Regions from separate parts of the Nitratireductor sp. OM-1 genome, predicted to be linked through region 1. Evidence: predicted binding sites of a transcription regulator. Region 1 holds the regulator's gene; each other region holds the start of a gene.

What was found. The regulator PhoB, encoded in region 1, activates phosphate uptake and scavenging genes when phosphate is short. The targets are predictions, from matches to a motif close to TGTCATNNANCTGTCAT.
Region 2: the regulator PhoB is predicted to act here: its motif matches at 2,025-2,041, upstream of DEJ54_RS04700 (DUF2794 domain-containing protein).
Region 3: the regulator PhoB is predicted to act here: its motif matches at 2,445-2,461, upstream of DEJ54_RS15100 (esterase-like activity of phytase family protein).
Region 4: the regulator PhoB is predicted to act here: its motif matches at 2,708-2,724, upstream of DEJ54_RS07460 (PhoX family phosphatase).

The regions. Positions count from the first base shown of each region.
Region 1 is NZ_CP029208.1:781,586-785,796, forward strand. It holds gene DEJ54_RS03650 (response regulator) at 5-799, shown strand; gene DEJ54_RS03655 (DUF1328 domain-containing protein) at 932-1,099, shown strand; gene DEJ54_RS03660 (hypothetical protein) at 1,188-1,529, shown strand; gene phoB (phosphate regulon transcriptional regulator PhoB) at 1,613-2,299, opposite strand; gene phoU (phosphate signaling complex protein PhoU) at 2,336-3,046, opposite strand; gene pstB (phosphate ABC transporter ATP-binding protein PstB) at 3,081-3,896, opposite strand; gene pstA (phosphate ABC transporter permease PstA) at 3,911-4,211, opposite strand, start outside.
Region 2 is NZ_CP029208.1:994,927-999,137, reverse strand. It holds gene DEJ54_RS04710 (Bax inhibitor-1/YccA family protein) at 134-874, shown strand; gene DEJ54_RS04705 (GNAT family N-acetyltransferase) at 965-1,537, shown strand; gene DEJ54_RS04700 (DUF2794 domain-containing protein) at 1,629-2,012, opposite strand; gene DEJ54_RS04695 (thioredoxin family protein) at 2,726-3,490, opposite strand; gene acnA (aconitate hydratase AcnA) at 3,654-4,211, opposite strand, start outside.
Region 3 is NZ_CP029208.1:3,145,049-3,149,259, reverse strand. It holds gene rpoC (DNA-directed RNA polymerase subunit beta') at 1-2,370, shown strand, start outside; gene DEJ54_RS15100 (esterase-like activity of phytase family protein) at 2,624-3,715, shown strand; gene DEJ54_RS15095 (transcriptional regulator) at 3,795-4,076, opposite strand.
Region 4 is NZ_CP029208.1:1,565,005-1,569,215, forward strand. It holds gene DEJ54_RS07455 (ion transporter) at 1-503, opposite strand, end outside; gene DEJ54_RS07460 (PhoX family phosphatase) at 752-2,632, opposite strand; gene DEJ54_RS07465 (RimK family protein) at 2,799-4,211, opposite strand, start outside.

The DNA of each region.
Region 1 (4,211 bases):
ATCCATGACCCTGTCAGCGCGTATCGCTCCGCACCTTCCTTACCTGCGGCGCTTTTCCCGGGCCGTTTCCGGCTCCCAGTCCAGCGGTGACGCACTGGTGGCTGCGACGCTTGAAGCGTTGATCGCCGATACGAGCATCTTTCCCGAGGCATCGACCGACAAGATCGCCCTCTTCAGGCTCTTCACATCGCTGTTCGAAACGCTGGACGTTCCGGTCCCCGAAGGCATGCCGAGCTCGGCATGGGAAAAGCGGGCCATGAGCAACCTTTCTTCGCTCGCGCCCCGTCCGCGTCAGGCCTTCCTGCTGGTGGCCGTCGAGAATTTCCGGCCGGAAGAGGCTGCGGAAATTCTCGAGACGGATATGAAAGGCATCAACACGATGCTGCGCGAAGCCAGCGAGGAGATTTCCCGTCAGGTGGCGACAGACATCCTCATCATCGAGGACGAGCCCCTGATCGCCATGGACATCGAGGAAATGGTCGAAAGCCTCGGGCATCGCGTGGTCGGCACGGCCCGCACCCACAAGCAGGCGGTCGAAATGTTTGCCAAGACGCAGCCGAAAATGGTGCTGGCCGACATTCAGCTTGCCGATGGCAGTTCAGGCCTTGATGCGGTGAACGAGATCCTCGACGCGGCCACCGTACCGGTCATCTTCATCACCGCCTTCCCCGAGCGGCTTCTGACGGGCGAGCGCCCGGAACCGACCTTCCTTGTGACCAAGCCGTTCAGCCCGGAAATGGTCAAGGCGCTCATCAGCCAGGCGCTCTTCTTCGATCAGCAGGCGCACGCGGCGGCCTGACACGCCCCCGCTTCTTCACGCGTTTCTCAAAAAAGCCGCCTCCGGGCGGCTTTTCTTTTGCCCAAAATCTCTCCGGCGGAACCAAATCCGAGTGCCAGACGTTTAACCGGCATAACTAAACGGAGAGACAGAATGCTATACTGGGCCCTGATATTCCTTGTCGTCGCGATCATCGCCGGCGCACTCGGTTTCGGCGGAATTGCCGGCGCTTCGGCAGGCATTGCGCAGATCCTCTTCTACATCTTCCTCGCCCTGCTCGCGATCTCGCTGATCATGGGCCTTCTGAAACGCGGTCGCTAAACGGCGACGCACACATAAACGAATGCGGCATAAGCGAACCGGACCATCCATGGCTTCCGTTTCGTGAAGACAATGAAAGGAGAAAGCCATGGAACACATCGCTGCACTTCTTTTGATTGTCGGCTGCTCAGGCAATGTGGGGGCCGGCGACACGCGCGAATGCCAGGAACTGCCCGCCCCCACCCCGGTCTACGAGACGTTTGAGGAGTGCGAGGCGGAGAAGCCGGTTGCAATGCGCGAGCTGGAAACCGAAGCGCCGCAGGTTCTCGCCACCTGTGTCTATGTGGATCCCGCACTTGTCTATGACGATGCGATCCTGGAGTGGGACATCACCAGCAATGGCGAGCTGACCGCCTCCATCGAGCCGGTGACGAGCTTTGCCGTGGCGCAGAACGAGCATGCCCGTCCCGGACACGCCGCCACGAAATAACGGGCCACGAAATAACGGGCGAAGAGCTTCAACAAAAAAGCCCCGGTCGAACCGGGGCTTTTTTAATGACTGTATCGCGTCTGTCAGGCTTCGCGGATCGCATAGCCCGCGCCGCGAATGGTGCGGATCACATCGGGCAGACGCCCGTGGTTCACGGCCTTGCGCAGCCGGCCCACATGCACGTCCACGGTGCGCTCGTCGATATAGATCGTCTCGCCCCAGACATTGTCGAGCAGCTGGCTGCGCGAGAAGACGCGGCCGGGATGCTGCATCATGAATTCCAGGAGGCGGAACTCTGTCGGTCCAAGACGGATCTCGTTCTTGCGGCGATAGACACGGTGCGATTCACGGTCGAGTACGATGTCCCCGACCGAAAGAACCGTCGAGAGCACTTCCGGCTTCGCGCGCCGCAGAAGCGCGCGAACACGCGCCACGAATTCCGGCGTCGAGAAAGGCTTCACCAGATAGTCGTCCGCGCCGGTTGAAAGGCCGCGCACGCGGTCGCTTTCCTCGCCACGGGCGGTGAGCATGATGATCGGCAGGCGCTCCGTTTCGGGGCGCATGCGCAGCCGGCGGCACAGCTCGATGCCGGAAACGGCCGGAACCATCCAGTCCAGAACGAGCAGATCGGGTACGTTTTCCTGCAGGCGCACTTCGGCTTCATCGCCGCGAGAGATCATCTCGACCTGATAGCCTTCGGCTTCCAGATTGTACTTGAGCAAGACGCAAAGCGGTTCGTCGTCTTCAACGACCATGACCTTGGGGGCAATCATGGCAGGCATTCTCCTCGGGCAGTCTACGACCGATTAGACATCGGATTCGACCGTCATCTGTGTTTCGTCAAGCTTCGGCCGCTGGACCGGAAGCTGGGACCCCGTCACCACATAATAGGCATTTTCGGCGATATTGGTCACATGGTCGCCGATACGCTCAAGATTTTTCGCACAGAACAGGAGGTGCGTGCAGGCCGTGATGTTGCGCGGGTCTTCCATCATGTAGGTGAGGAGTTCGCGGAAAACCGACGTGTACTGAATGTCGATTTCCTCATCCTCGTCGCGCAGCCGGATTAACGCCTCGGCATTGCGCGCCACATAGTGCTCGACCACCGAATTGACCTGTTTCAGCACGAGGCCGGCCATCGCGTCGATGGAATGCGCAAGCGTGCGCGGCGTGGCGCTTTCGCCCACGGCGCCGACGCGCTTGGCAATGTTCTTGGCCAGATCGCCGATGCGCTCGAGATCAGCCGCCATGCGGATGGCGCCCACGACGCTGCGCAGATCCTGCGCCATCGGCTGGCGCTTTGCGATGAGCGTGATGGCGCGCTCATCAAGGTCGCGCTGCTTGGCATCCATGATCGTGTCATCGGAGATGATGCGCTGTGCAAGCGCCGTATCGGAGTGCAGCAGCGCCCTGGTGGAAGCGCGCGTCATCTCGCCGGAGAGATCGCCCATGTCGCGGATGAGGCGGTCGATTTCACCGAGTTCCTCATCGAAGGAGCTGACTGTGTGCTCGCCCATGGTCTGGTTCCTTATCTGTGCGTTTGCCGCGCCGTCAGCCGAAGCGTCCGGTGATGTAATCCTGGGTGCGCTTGTCATCCGGATTGGTGAACATCTTGTCCGTCGGGCCTTCCTCGACCAGATTGCCGAGGTGGAACATGGCCGTGCGCTGCGAGACGCGGGCCGCCTGCTGCATGGAGTGCGTGACGATCACGATCGTGTAGTTCTCGCGCAGCTCGTCAATCAGCTCTTCCACCTTGGCGGTGGCGATGGGATCGAGCGCCGAGCAGGGCTCGTCCATCAGGATCACTTCCGGCGACACGGCAATGGCGCGCGCGATGCATAAGCGCTGCTGCTGACCACCGGAAAGACCGGTGCCGGGCTCATGCAGGCGGTCCTTCACCTCATTGAAGAGGCCAGCCTTCTGGAGACTCGCTTCCACGACCTCGTCGAACTCCGACTTCTTCGTCGCCAGACCGTGAATGCGCGGACCGTAGGCGATGTTCTCGTAGATCGACTTGGGGAACGGATTGGGCTTCTGGAAGACCATGCCGACCCGGGCGCGCAGCTCCACCACATCGATGCGGGGATCGTAGATATCCTCGCCATCGAGCGTGATCTTGCCGGTGATCCGGGCAATGTCGATCGTGTCGTTCATGCGGTTCAGGCAGCGCAGGAACGTGGATTTGCCACAGCCCGAGGGGCCGATCAGCGCGGTCACCTGGTTTTCGCGCACGTCGAGATTGACGCCGAACAGCGCCTGTTTCTCGCCGTAGAAGACGCAGACGTCTTCACCGCGCATCTTGAGGGTGTCCGAGTTCTGGCTCGCATCCAGTGCTTCTTCAACAGCAGCATCAGTGAGCATGTTCATGTCCTTCCACTCCGTTACCAGCGACGCTCGACGCGCCGCCGCAGAATAATGGCGGTAATGTTCATCACGGCGAGGAACAGCAACAACACCATGATAGCGCCCGAGGTGCGCTCGACAAACGCGCGTTCGGCCTCATTCGCCCACATGTAGATCTGAACCGGCAGCGCCGTAGCGGGATCGAGCGGCGTGGTCGGGTAATCGGCCACGAAGGCCACCATGCCGATCAGAAGCAGCGGTGCGGTTTCGCCAAGCGCCTGCGCCAGACCGATGATCGTGCCCGTGAGAATGCCGGGCGCGGCCAGCGGCAGCACATGG
Region 2 (4,211 bases), 210 kb from region 1:
ATTTCTGGGCGTTTCAGGTCTTGTCGTCAGCTTAAACTGACATCATATTTGCATTACGCATGCTGGTATCCCGCCAGCGGCGCACGGTCGTATGGCCGTCACCCGACGGGATTAAAGCCAGAAAGGGATAATTATGGCTGACCTTCGTAACTATCAGGCCCGCGCAACGCCCGGCGTACGCGCGGACGCGGCCATCGACGAGGGCCTGCGCGCCTACATGATTCGCGTCTACAACCTTATGGCGCTTGGCCTGGCCATCACCGGTCTTGCAGCCTTTGGTGCATTCAATCTCGCCATCGCGGATGGCCAGCTGACCGCATTCGGCCAGCTCATCTACGCCAGCGCCTTCCGCTGGGTTGTCATCCTCGCACCGCTCGCGCTGGTGTTCTTCCTCAGCTTCCGCATTCAGAACATGAGTGTCGCGGCTGCGCAGACGACATTCTGGGTCTATTCGGGCCTCGTGGGTCTTTCCCTGTCGACGATCTTCCTCGTCTACACGGGTGAGAGCATCGTCCGCACCTTCTTCATCACCGCCGCATCGTTCGGCGCGCTGTCGCTCTGGGGTTACACGACCAAGCGTGACCTCTCGGGCATGGGCTCGTTCCTGTTCATGGGTCTGATCGGCATCATCATTGCCTCGATCGTGAACATCTTCCTCGGCTCGTCCGCGCTGCAGTTCGCCATCTCGGTGATCGGTGTGCTGGTGTTCGCCGGCCTCACGGCTTACGACACCCAGCAGATCAAGGAGATGTACTACGAGGGCGACGACGCCACCGTGTCCGGCCGCAAGGCAATCATGGGCGCCCTGCGTCTCTACCTCGACTTCATCAACCTGTTCATGTTCATGCTGCAGTTCCTCGGCAATCGCGAGTAGCGGGCGCTGAACTTTGAACGACGATACGAAAGGGCGGCTCTCGGGCCGCCCTTTTCTTTGATCCGGTTTCCCAAAAGGCGTTTTTGCTCCATGCCGCTCACCATCCGCCCCGCCAGTCTCGATGACGCGCCCGCCATCACCCGCATCTACGCCCATGCCGTGAACGAAGGCACGGCAAGTTATGAGCTTGATCCGCCGGGCGAGGCCGAGATGCGTGAGCGCATGAGCGCGCTCCTCGGCAGCGGCTATCCCTATCTGGTGGCGGAGGAGGAGGGCGTGCTGCTTGGCTATGCCTATGCGGGGCCGTTTCGCCCGCGCCGCGCCTATCGTTTCATGGTGGAGGATTCCGTCTATCTCGACCCGCAGGCGCAGGGGCGCGGTATCGGCCGCACTCTGCTCGAAGCGCTGGTCGAGGCCTGCACGCAGTGCGGGTTCCGCCAGATCGTTGCGGTCATTGGCGATGGCTCGGAAACCAGCGCTTCAGTCAAGCTGCACCGGGCCATGGGGTTCGAGGATGCAGGGGTGCTGCGCGGCAGCGGGTTCAAGCATGGCCGCTGGCTCGACACGGTGTTCATGCAGCGCACGCTGAATGCGGGAACGAACACGCCACCCGATCCACAATCGCTCCCCGAGCGGCTGTTTCGTGGTGAGGCTGTGGGCTGACCCAAGGGGGCAGACCGAGGGGGCAGACCGCCATGCGTCCGGGCGGACGCACAAAGGCGATCCAGACCAGCGTTGCTCCAGCCGGCTTTGCTCAGGTGACCAGCTTGAGCTTCTTGTCGAACACGGCGAGCACCCGCGTCAGTTCGTGCCCGCGCTTCAGGATCGCGCCGGTGGCCGCAACCACACTGTATGCGCCCTGCTTACGCGTGAGCTTGGGGTCTTTCACGATCTGGAAAAGGGGCACTTCGCTGGTGCGTCGGAAAACGGAGAAGATGGCCCGGTCCTTCAGGTGGTCGATTGCATAATCGCGCCACTCCCCGGCGGCGACCATGCGCCCGTAGATGCGAAGAATCTGGTCCAGTTCGCGCCGGTCGAAGGTTACGGGAAGGCTGGAGCGCGCACGGCGCTCTTCATGCAGCGGGATCAGTATCCCGGAGCTGTCCCTATCCTCCCCGGCGCTGCCGTAATCGCTCATTGGCTAAACCTCATGACGATTTGGTGACACGAAAGGTTCGCCCGCCATAGCCGGAAATGCAAGCCCTGCCTTCCTTCCCGGCTTACGATCCAGACTGTCCAGAGGCATCGGGGCAACCGAAAAACCGGTCTCCACTGTCTCGGTCCGATGCTCAGGCCGCGCGGGAAAGGTTGGAAAAGCCTGTTAACCTTTCTTGATGCCGTGCTATATTCGGAGTGGTTAGACCATCCCCGACATTTTGCCGACGCATGTTTTGTGAACCTGCAAGCCACTATCGTTAGCCGGTAGTCACAAATCGGGACCGTTTGTCGGAATTGGTGATGACGTGCCTTTTTCTCGACACATTTTGTCCAAGCTCACGCCCCATTGTGCCGCGACGATCCGACCGTTGCCTGAGACGGTTCGGTCCGGACACGGATCCCGAAAACCCCAAGCCCCCCCGCCCTCGGGGTCATGACCGGATCGAACCAACTCGGATCTCCGAGCCGGGCAACGGTCCCAAAAGATCAAAACCGGTGCTGAATGATTCAGCACCGGTTTTTCTTTTGGGACCACCGGGTTTTTTGACTTACGGGGTTGGCTCACGGGGTGCCCATGCTTGGCTCACGGGGTGCCCATGCTTGGCTCACGGGGTGCCCATGCTTGGCTCACGGGGTGCCCATGCTTGGCTCACGGGGTGCCCATGCTTGGTTCATGGGGTGCCCGTGCCTGGTTCATGGGGTGATTGCGACAGCGCCGAGGATGGCGCCCGGCCTTCCTTCCCTGTCGACGCGCTGGAGAAGCAGCGCGCAGCCATTGCCTTTCTTCACCAGCTCGCTCTTGGGCATTTCGAAGCTCTTGGCCGTTCCGTCCCACATGCCGATTGTCTGGATCTGGTTCACCGCGTTGCGATATTCGATGGTGCGGCCCCGGTTCTCTCCGGCGCGGATCTCCACCGTCGCGCGTGGCGCAAAGTCGACAAAGACCAGATGCGCGTCGAGCAGCTCGTTGCCCGCGTCGCCGCGAAATGCGCCGACTTCGACGAGAATGGTGTCGCCCCTGTCCTGAAGCGACAGATCCACCTGTAGCCCGTCCGGCGTGCCGGCCATGCTGTCGAGCGATGCGGTCACCCTGCTCCTGTCCGCGCCGTTCATGTCGGTGCGGCCATTCACGATCATCTGTGGCGTGTAGACGGAGGCTTTCTGGAGAGAGCGCGCATAGTTCTTCTGCCGCGCGGTGTTCGCGGCGCTGCCAAGCGCATCGCGCCAGCCCAGATAGTCCCAGTAATCGACGTGATAGGCGAGGGAGATGACGTCGTCCCTTTCCGCCAGTTCGCTGAGCAGCGCATCCGCTGGCGGGCAGGAGCTGCAGCCCTGACTGGTAAACAGCTCGACCACACCGACCGGCCGCGCCATCTCCTGGGCGCCGGCAATGCCGGTAAGGGCGTAGAAGCCTGCAACCGCCGCCAGCAGCTGGCGGCGCGTGGTGAGCCAAGTCATCTGTACTCCGTTCGGAAACTGAACCCGATCCTGTTTTCAGGCACTATAGGTGGCGGGCGGGCTCAACAAGAAGTCACGTTCCGGTGAGGAAATGCAGCCGGAAACAAAAAAGACCGCCGGCGTTTCCGCCGACGGTCTGTCTCAGGCAGGTGGCAGACCTGGATTATGCAGCCAGGTCGCGCAGCACGTACTGCAGGATGCCGCCATTCTTGAAGTACTCGAGCTCGTCGAGCGTATCGATGCGGCAGAGCAGCGGAACCTCTTTCACCGAACCATCGGCAAAGGTGACCTTGGCGTTGACCTTGGCGCGGGGCTTGAGCGTCTCAAGACCCTCGATGCTCACCGTCTCGTCGCCCTTCAGGCCAAGCTTCTCCCAGCTCGTTTCTTCAGCGAAGACGAACGGGATGACGCCCATGCCCACCAGGTTGGAGCGGTGGATGCGCTCGTAGCTCTCTGCGATCACGGCGCGGACGCCGAGCAGGTTCGTGCCCTTGGCAGCCCAGTCGCGCGAGGAGCCATTGCCGTATTCGCCACCGGCGAACACCACCAGCGGAACACCTTCCTTGCGGTATTCCATGGCTGCGTCGTAGATCGACATCTCTTCCTTGGAAGGATAGTGGATCGTGTAGCCGCCCTCGGTGCCGTTCTCGCCCAGCATGTGGTTGCGGATGCGGATGTTGGCGAAGGTGCCGCGCATCATGACTTCATGGTTGCCGCGACG
Region 3 (4,211 bases), 1.6 Mb from region 1:
CACTGCGGTCAGAAAGAGACGGTCATTTTCTGTGACCGCGTCATGCAGCTCGGCTTCGGCCACGCTTGCCGCGCCGGCATTTCCTTCGGCAAGGACGACATGGTCATTCCGGACACCAAGGAAAACCTGGTGGCCGAGACAGAGGCGCTCGCGAAGGAATACGAGCAGCAGTACAATGACGGCCTGATCACCCAGGGCGAGAAGTACAACAAGGTCGTCGACGCCTGGGCCAAGTGCTCGGAAAAGGTCGCCGACGAGATGATGAAGCGCATTAAGGCGGTCGAATTCGACGATGACGGTCGCCAGAAGCCGATGAACTCGGTCTACATGATGTCGCACTCCGGTGCCCGTGGTTCGCCGGCGCAGATGCGTCAGCTTGCCGGCATGCGCGGCCTGATGGCCCGTCCGGATGGCTCCATCATTGAGACGCCGATCATCTCGAACTTCAAGGAAGGCCTGACCGTGATGGAGTACTTCAACTCCACCCACGGCGCCCGTAAGGGTCTGGCCGACACGGCTCTGAAGACGGCTAACTCGGGTTACCTGACCCGCCGTCTGGTTGACGTGGCTCAGGACTGCATTGTCACCGTGCCGGATTGCGGCACCGACAAGGGCCTGACCATGCAGCCGATCGTCGACGCCGGTCAGGTGGTTGCTTCCATCGGCCAGCGCGTGCTGGGCCGTACCGCGCTTGATGACATCATCAACCCGGCAACCGAAGAAGTCATCGTTGCTGCCGGTCGTCTGATCGACGAGCGTGACGTTGAAGCCATCGAGAAGGCAGGCATCCAGTCCGTCCGCATCCGCTCGGCGCTGACCTGTGAAGTGCGCGTCGGCGTCTGCGCGGTCTGCTACGGCCGTGACCTTGCACGCGGTACGCCGGTCAACATCGGTGAAGCTGTCGGCGTCATCGCCGCTCAGTCGATCGGTGAACCGGGCACGCAGCTCACCATGCGTACCTTCCACATGGGTGGTACGGCGCAGGTGGTCGACCAGTCGTTCCTCGAAGCTTCCTTCGAAGGCACGGTCAAGGTTCGCAACCGCAATGTGGTGCGCAACTCTGAAGGCGATCTCATCGTGATGGGCCGTAACATGGCGGTTCTCATCATGGACGAGAACGGCGAGGAACGTGCAAGCCACCGCCTGACCTACGGTTCGCGTCTGTTCATCGACGAGGGCGACAAGGTGAAGCGCGGTCAGCGTATCTCCGAGTGGGATCCCTACACCCGTCCGATGCTCACCGAAGTGGAAGGCACCGTGGCGTTCGAGGATCTGGTGGATGGCGTGTCGGTTCAGGAAACCGCCGACGAATCCACCGGTATCACGAAGCGCGAGGTCATCGACTGGCGTTCGACGCCGCGCGGCACCGACCTGAAGCCGGCTCTGACGATCCTCGACTCCAAGGGCAAGATCTCCAAGCTTGCTCGTGGTGGCGACGCGCGGTTCCTGCTTTCGGTGGAAACGGTTCTCTCCGTGGAGCCGGGCTCCAAGGTGATGCCGGGCGACGTGATTGCACGTATCCCGACCGAAAGTGCCCGTACGAAGGACATTACCGGTGGTCTGCCGCGCGTTGCGGAACTGTTCGAGGCCCGTCGTCCGAAGGATCACGCCATCATCGCCGAGATCGATGGTACGGTTCGCTTCGGCCGCGACTACAAGAACAAGCGCCGCATCATCATCGAGCCGCATGACGCGACTCTGGAGCCTGCGGAATACCTCATTCCCAAGGGCAAGCCGTTCCATCTTCAGGACGGCGACCAGATCGAGAAGGGCGACTTCATTCTCGACGGCAACCCGGCGCCGCACGACATCCTGGCGATCAAGGGCGTGGAGGCTCTGGCTTCCTACCTGGTCAACGAAATCCAGGAGGTCTATCGCTTGCAGGGCGTGTTGATCAACGACAAGCACATCGAGGTGATCGTTCGCCAGATGCTGCAGAAGATCGAGATTACGGCACAGGGCGACTCGACCTATATTCCGGGCGATCACGTCGACTCCGTGGAGTTCGACGAGGTCAACGACCGGTTGGTGGAAGAGGGCAAGAAGCCTGCCGAGGGCCAGCCGGTCCTGCTCGGCATCACCAAGGCTTCGCTGCAGACGCCGTCCTTCATCTCCGCGGCCTCCTTCCAGGAGACCACCCGCGTGCTGACCGAGGCGGCTGTTGCCGGCAAGGTCGACACGCTGCAGGGCCTGAAGGAAAACGTCATCGTCGGTCGCCTGATCCCGGCCGGTACGGGTGGCGCGATGAGCCAGGTTCGCCGGATTGCGCGCTCGCGCGACGATCTGATCCTGGACGAGCGTCGCAAGACCTCGGGCGTGGAAATGGCCGATCCGATGATCGCCGACATGACGACGAGTGCTGCCGAGTAATCGGCAGACCTCTTCTCAGAGAATGCAGAAGCCGGGCCTTGTGCCCGGCTTTTCTTTTGGCAGTCCACCGCCATCGTCGCGTGTCTGTCACCCGGCTGCATCATGAGGTTCTCCAGATCGCCGTGCGTTCATCCGGACGCACAAAGGGCGATCCAAACCATCGATGGAGCGTCGGATAAGCCGAAAACCGGTTTCGGTTCTTCGGTCCGATGCTCTGGAGGCGCATTCGCGCCCGGTTCACGGAGAAGACCTCATGTTCAGGAAATTAGTGCTCGCTGCCGCATTGTCCGTTTCGGCGCAGTCTCTGGCTCATGCCGAAGCCATGATGAAGCCCGCTTATCTCGGCGAAATCGTCCTCCCCAGCGGTCTCATGATCTCCGGTGTCGAGTTCGGCGGCATTTCCGGCCTGGACTACGACGCGGATGCGGATCTGTTCTATGCGATTTCGGACGACCGGTCGGAGAAAGCGCCGGCGCGCTTCTACCGTCTGAAGCTTGTGATCGAGGAAGACGGCGTGAAGGGCGTCGACATTGTTTCGAGCCATGTGCTGCAGGGTGAGAATGGCGAGCCCTTCGCGGCCAAGACGATCGATCCCGAAGCGATCCGCTACGATGGTGCGCGCCAGAGCGTGTTCTGGTCGAGCGAACGGGATGCCAAAGGCAATCCGACGCTCTTTGAGGCCAAACCGGACGGCGCGTTCAAGCGCAGTTTCGCGGTCCCCGGCGCTTATCTTCCCGATGAGGCCGGCGAGCGCGGCACTCGCAACAATCTGGCGTTCGAGGGACTGACGCTTTCGGTCGATGGAGAGACCATCTGGGTCGCGACCGAGAATGCGCTCGTTCAGGACGGACCGAAAGCGACGCTTGAGGCGGGAAGCCCTTCGCGTATCCTTGGTTTCAACGTCGAAAGCGGCGAGCCGGTTGCCGAATATGTCTACGAAACCGGAACGATCCACCAGAAGTCGGAAACCGAGCCTTACTATAACGACAATGGTCTGACGGAGATCCTCGAGATCGACGCCGGCACGTTTCTCGCGGTCGAGCGCTCCTTTGCGCTGGGGACCGGAAACGAGATCAATCTCTATCGGGTCGAAACGGCGGGTGCGACCGATATTCTCGGTGCTGACAGCATCGCAGACCGCGATGTCACGCCGGTCAGCAAGACGCATGTTCTGAAGATCGGGGAAGGGGACTTCGGTCTCGACGTGGACAACATCGAATCCCTGACCTGGGGGCCCGTCATTGCTGGCCGGAAGACGCTGGTTCTGGCATCCGACAACAATTTCAACCCGAACGGCCAGTTCACCCAGTTCGTGGTGTTCGCCCTGGATGCGCCTTCTCAGTAAAGCGGGACGACTGAGGCTCGCTCATAAAGAAGAAGCCCGGCGCGATGGCCGGGCTTCCTGTCTCTGATCCGTGAAGGGGTCAGACCGGTTCGTCGAAGGTGACGATTGCGATCTCGCCTTCAAGCGCTCCCTGCCAGGCCGACAGGTGTGGTTCTTCATCGGGCTCGCCCTGCATGTCGCCGATCTGGTCCAGCTCGGCTTCCGCGTAGCCTTCGCGCGCGAGGGCTTCCAGCGCCAGCCGCACCGCCGTGTCGTCGTCCGGGGCCTGCAGCATGATATGCACGCCCTCGCTCTCATCACCCTTTTCGCGCCAGACCCGGCCGGTGATGATGGTGACGGGGCGATGTTCAGATTCGCTCATGGTGATTCCTGATTCTTGCCAACCGGCAATCGCTTACTATATGAAGCCTGCTTCTCGCATGCGGGATTGGAGAATGACAGAGATGGAGCGCCGTTTTGGTTCGAAATGGCGCTGTTTCGGGAAATAATCTGTCGT
Region 4 (4,211 bases), 780 kb from region 1:
GAATAGGCCGAATGACCGATCGTGCCGAACCAGTCTGGGAAGGATGCGCCGAAAAGCTTCGTCGCCATCACGGCGAACACGTAATAAACGAGGCCCAGAAGCAGCATGATGGAGCCCATGCCGGGCAGCGCCGCGACAAGGCCGCCAACGACCCTGCGCAGCGACGGCACCATGCTGACCAGCCGCAACACACGCAGAATGCGCAGGGCGCGCAGCACCGAGAGGCCGGCCGTTGCCGGCACCAGCGCGATGCCCACGATCAAGAGATCGAAGATGCGCCAGGGATCGCGGAAGAAATTCTTCTGGTAGACCGCGAAGCGCGCCATGAGTTCCAGCACGAAGACGCCGAGGATTGCCCGGTCGATCGTCAGCAGCAGCGGGCCAACGGCGGCCATGGCGCGCTCTGAGGTTTCGAGCCCGAGCGTGACGGCGTTGATGACGATGAGGACGGTGATGACCGCCTCGAAACGGCGGGATTCAATCAGGCTCTTGAGCGCTTGCACGGTGTGGTGATCCGGTTGGTGAATTGCATTATGCGGGGCGGCTGACAGGTGGGGTGGAAATGTGTCTGCGTCAAGCCGTCATAAACGGCTCGTTTTGAAACGAAAAGGGCTGGCTGTTGCGCCCGGTGCGGCTCGACCGTGCGATGAGTGGGGTTAAGCGGGATGGTGCGCCATCTGCGAATTCGCCCCCCATGCAAAAGGGGACGCCCCGCAGGACGTCCCCTCTGTGATCTGCAGGCAGTGGGCAATCAGCCGATGGCCTGGCCATCTTCGCGCCAGACCGCGATGACCGCCGAGCGCGGCTTGCCGTTTCCGTCCGGCCAGTTGCCGCCCGGATGCTGGATGCCGACAAAGGCGACCTTGCCGTCCGGCGACCAGCTGAGGCCGGTCACTTCCGCGCCATTCGGCGCGGTCAGGAAGCGGGCGATCTCGCCGGTTTCGGGATTGCCGACCAGCATCTGGTTGTTGCCCTGGCCAGCGAACTCGCCTTCATTGCTGTCGTCGCCGTCGGTCTGGATCCACAGCATGCCATCGGAGGAGAAGGCCATGCCGTCGGGCGAGTTGAACATGTTGCCTTCGTTGACGTTTTCCGAGCCGGCATAGACGTTGTCGTAGACGGTCGGGTTGCCGGCCATGACGTAGAGATCCCAGGTGAAGCCGTCTGCGCCATGGTCTTCGCCAGCCGGGCGCCAGCGCACGATCTGACCGTAATTGTTTGTCTCACGCGGGTTGGGGCCGCCGACGGGCTGTTCATCACCGCCGGCATTGGCCTTCACGCCACGGTTCTTGTTGTTGGTGAGGGCGCAATACACCTCCACGCGCAGCGGGTTTGCGGCAACCCATTCGGGGCGGTCCATGGTGGTCGCGCCGACCTTGGAGCCAGCCATGCGCGAGAACACCAGAATGTCCGCCAGTTCCATGCCCGTGCTTTCCGGGGTCAGCGGCAGCCACTCGCCGGTCATGTCGTCATTGAACTTTGCGACATAAAGCGTGCCGTTCGACAGCAGGCCGTCGGTCGGCTGGCCTTCGGCCCAGCTCTTGTCGGAGACATATTTGTAGATGAACTCGCCGCGCTCGTCGTCGCCCATATAGACCACGATGCGTCCGTCGGCGGCCTGCACCATCTCGGCGTTCTCGTGCTTGAAGCGGCCGAGCGCCGTATGCTTGACCGGGGTGGAGGACGGGTCTAACGGGTTGATTTCCGTGACCCAGCCATGGCGGTTCGGCTCGTTGGGCTCTTTTGCGAGGTCGAAGCGCTCTTCGAACTTTTCGTAGGCGTAACGGCCTTCGCCGCCGATGCCGTAGCGCTTTTCGCCTTCGGTGGCTTCACGCTCGGCGGTCGTACCGAAATAACCGTTGAAGTTTTCTTCGCAGGTCAGATAGGTGCCCCAGAGCGTCTTGCCGGAGCCGCAATTGTTCATCGTGCCCTTGGGCGAAACGCCTTCAGGATCTGCGTTGGTCTTGACCAGATCGGAGCCGGCGGCGGGGCCGTCCATGGTCATCTGCGTTTCATGGGTGATGCGACGGTTGTAGGGGCTGTCGAGCACGACTTCATAGCCGTCGCCGCTGTCGGCGATCTCGAGCACGGTGACACCCTGCATGTTCTTGAGAAGACGCACTTCATCGGCGTTCTGCGGCATGCCTTCGGAGGCGGCCGGCAGGTTGATCTTCGGATTCACATATTCCGAATTGATCGCAAGGATCGTCTTGTCGCCGTCGACGAAAGTTTCCATGCCGTCGGTGTTCTCACCGAACACCTTGTCGGACATGTCGACGGACACGCCCGTTTCCGGCGAATAGGCGCCCTCGGCTTCCTTGAAAAGTGGGTCGCCCCAGCGCACCAGCGTCTTCCAGGCGTAGCCTTTCGGGACGTGAATGTCGTGGTCGGTGGCGATGCCAATCGGCTCGAACGCGAAGGCCGAGACTTGCGCCTTTGCGGAGGTGGTGGAGGAGAGAACTCCGCTGCCCATCACGGCTGCGGCAGAGCCGAAGGCAAGCACGCCGCCCAGAAAGCCACGGCGCGAAATGGCGCGCTCGACAACCGCATCGAAGCCATTGGCATCGGGGCGGGGATCGCGCATTTCATCGAATTCATCCCAGGAGAGACTGACGATATCCTGCTTTTTCATGACGGCATTCCTCTGGCTTTGTGCTGGACCGAGCCGACCTGTCTCGGCAAATGCCCAGACTCCTAGCGGAGGCGTGCGACGGTGATTTGACAGCCGGTGGAAAGTCGCGGGCCTGAGGGCCTCAACCCCGGCCAGTCGGGCAGGTGACTGGCCGCAGAGATGTTTTTCAGCGCTCCAGACGGTCGATGAACCACTGTGTCAGACGGGTCCAGACTTCGTCTTTCTCTCCGGCATCCTCGCAGCCGTGATCCAGATTGGGATTGTCGTTGACCTCGATGACGTGAATGCCCTCCGGTGTCGCCTTGATGTCGACGCCGTAGAGGCCGCTTCCGATACAGCGGGCGGCGCGCACTGCGGTATCGAGAACGTTAGCCGGCGTTTCGGTCAGTCGGAACGAGCGGAAGCCCCCTTCGTCGGGACGCCCCTGCCGCTCGTGATTGACGATCTGCCAGTGCTTCTTCGCCATGAGATACTGCACGGAGAAGAGGGGCTCGCCATCGAGGACACCGATGCGCCAGTCAAACGCGGTCGGCAGGAATTTCTGCGCGATGAGAAGATCGGAATCTTCCAGCCATTTCATCGCCAGTGTTTTCAATTCGGCCATGTTCGAGGCCTTCTTCACGCCGCGCGAAAACGAGCTGTCCGGCGTTTTGAGCACCAGCGGAAAACCCAGCAGGTCAGCCGCGCGTTCAAGATCGGCGGGGCCGGCAATCATCACGGTCGGCGGAACCGCCACGCGGTGCGTTGCCATCAGCTCGTTCAGGTAGACCTTGTTGGTGCAGCGGATCATCGAGAGAGGATCGTCGATGACCGGCATCCCTTCCTGCTGCGCGCGGCGTGCAAACCGATATGTGTGGTTGGAGATGGACGTTGTCTCGCGGATAAAAAGTGCATCGAAATTTGCCAGCCGCGGCAGATCCTTCCGGGTGATCGGCTCCACCTCCACCCCCATCCGGGCAGCAATGCGCGACCAGTGCTTCAACGAGGCCACGCTCGATGGCGGCAGTTCCTCGCGCGGGTCGATCAGCGTTGCGAAACTGTAGCGTGCCGGAACGCGGGTGCGGCTGTCGCGCCACTGCCGGCTGGTATAGCTGTGCAGGGAGGCGGTGAAGCGTTCTTTCTCCGCCGCGCTCATGCGCGATAGCGGGCGAAAGCCGATGCGCGTGATCGTCGCCCATTCTCCGTTCTTGATGGCGACTTCGAGCGCGGGAGCGCGAAACCAGTCGAACAGGAGTTTTGCAAACCGCTCCCAGCCCCTGTCGGGACCAATGCCAAAGAACACGCTGACGCTTGCAGGGAAGGCGCCGCCTGTCTCCGCCCGGCAGCGATTGAGCGCCTGCTCCAGTTCGGGAAGTGCGTTTTCATAGAGTTTGCGCGCCGACAGGTCGATCATGGTTTCGACCGAGGGAATGACGCGATGGCCGCGAGAGCTCGCCAGAAGCGATGCATAATATCCGCGGCTCTGATAGGCGTAGCTGGACGACAGGTTGATGATTTTCGGCCGCTGGCCCCGAAACAGGGCTGGATGCGCCAGGTAATCGCGATTGGTGATGATCTTGTAGGGGGTGGCGGTCTCGTC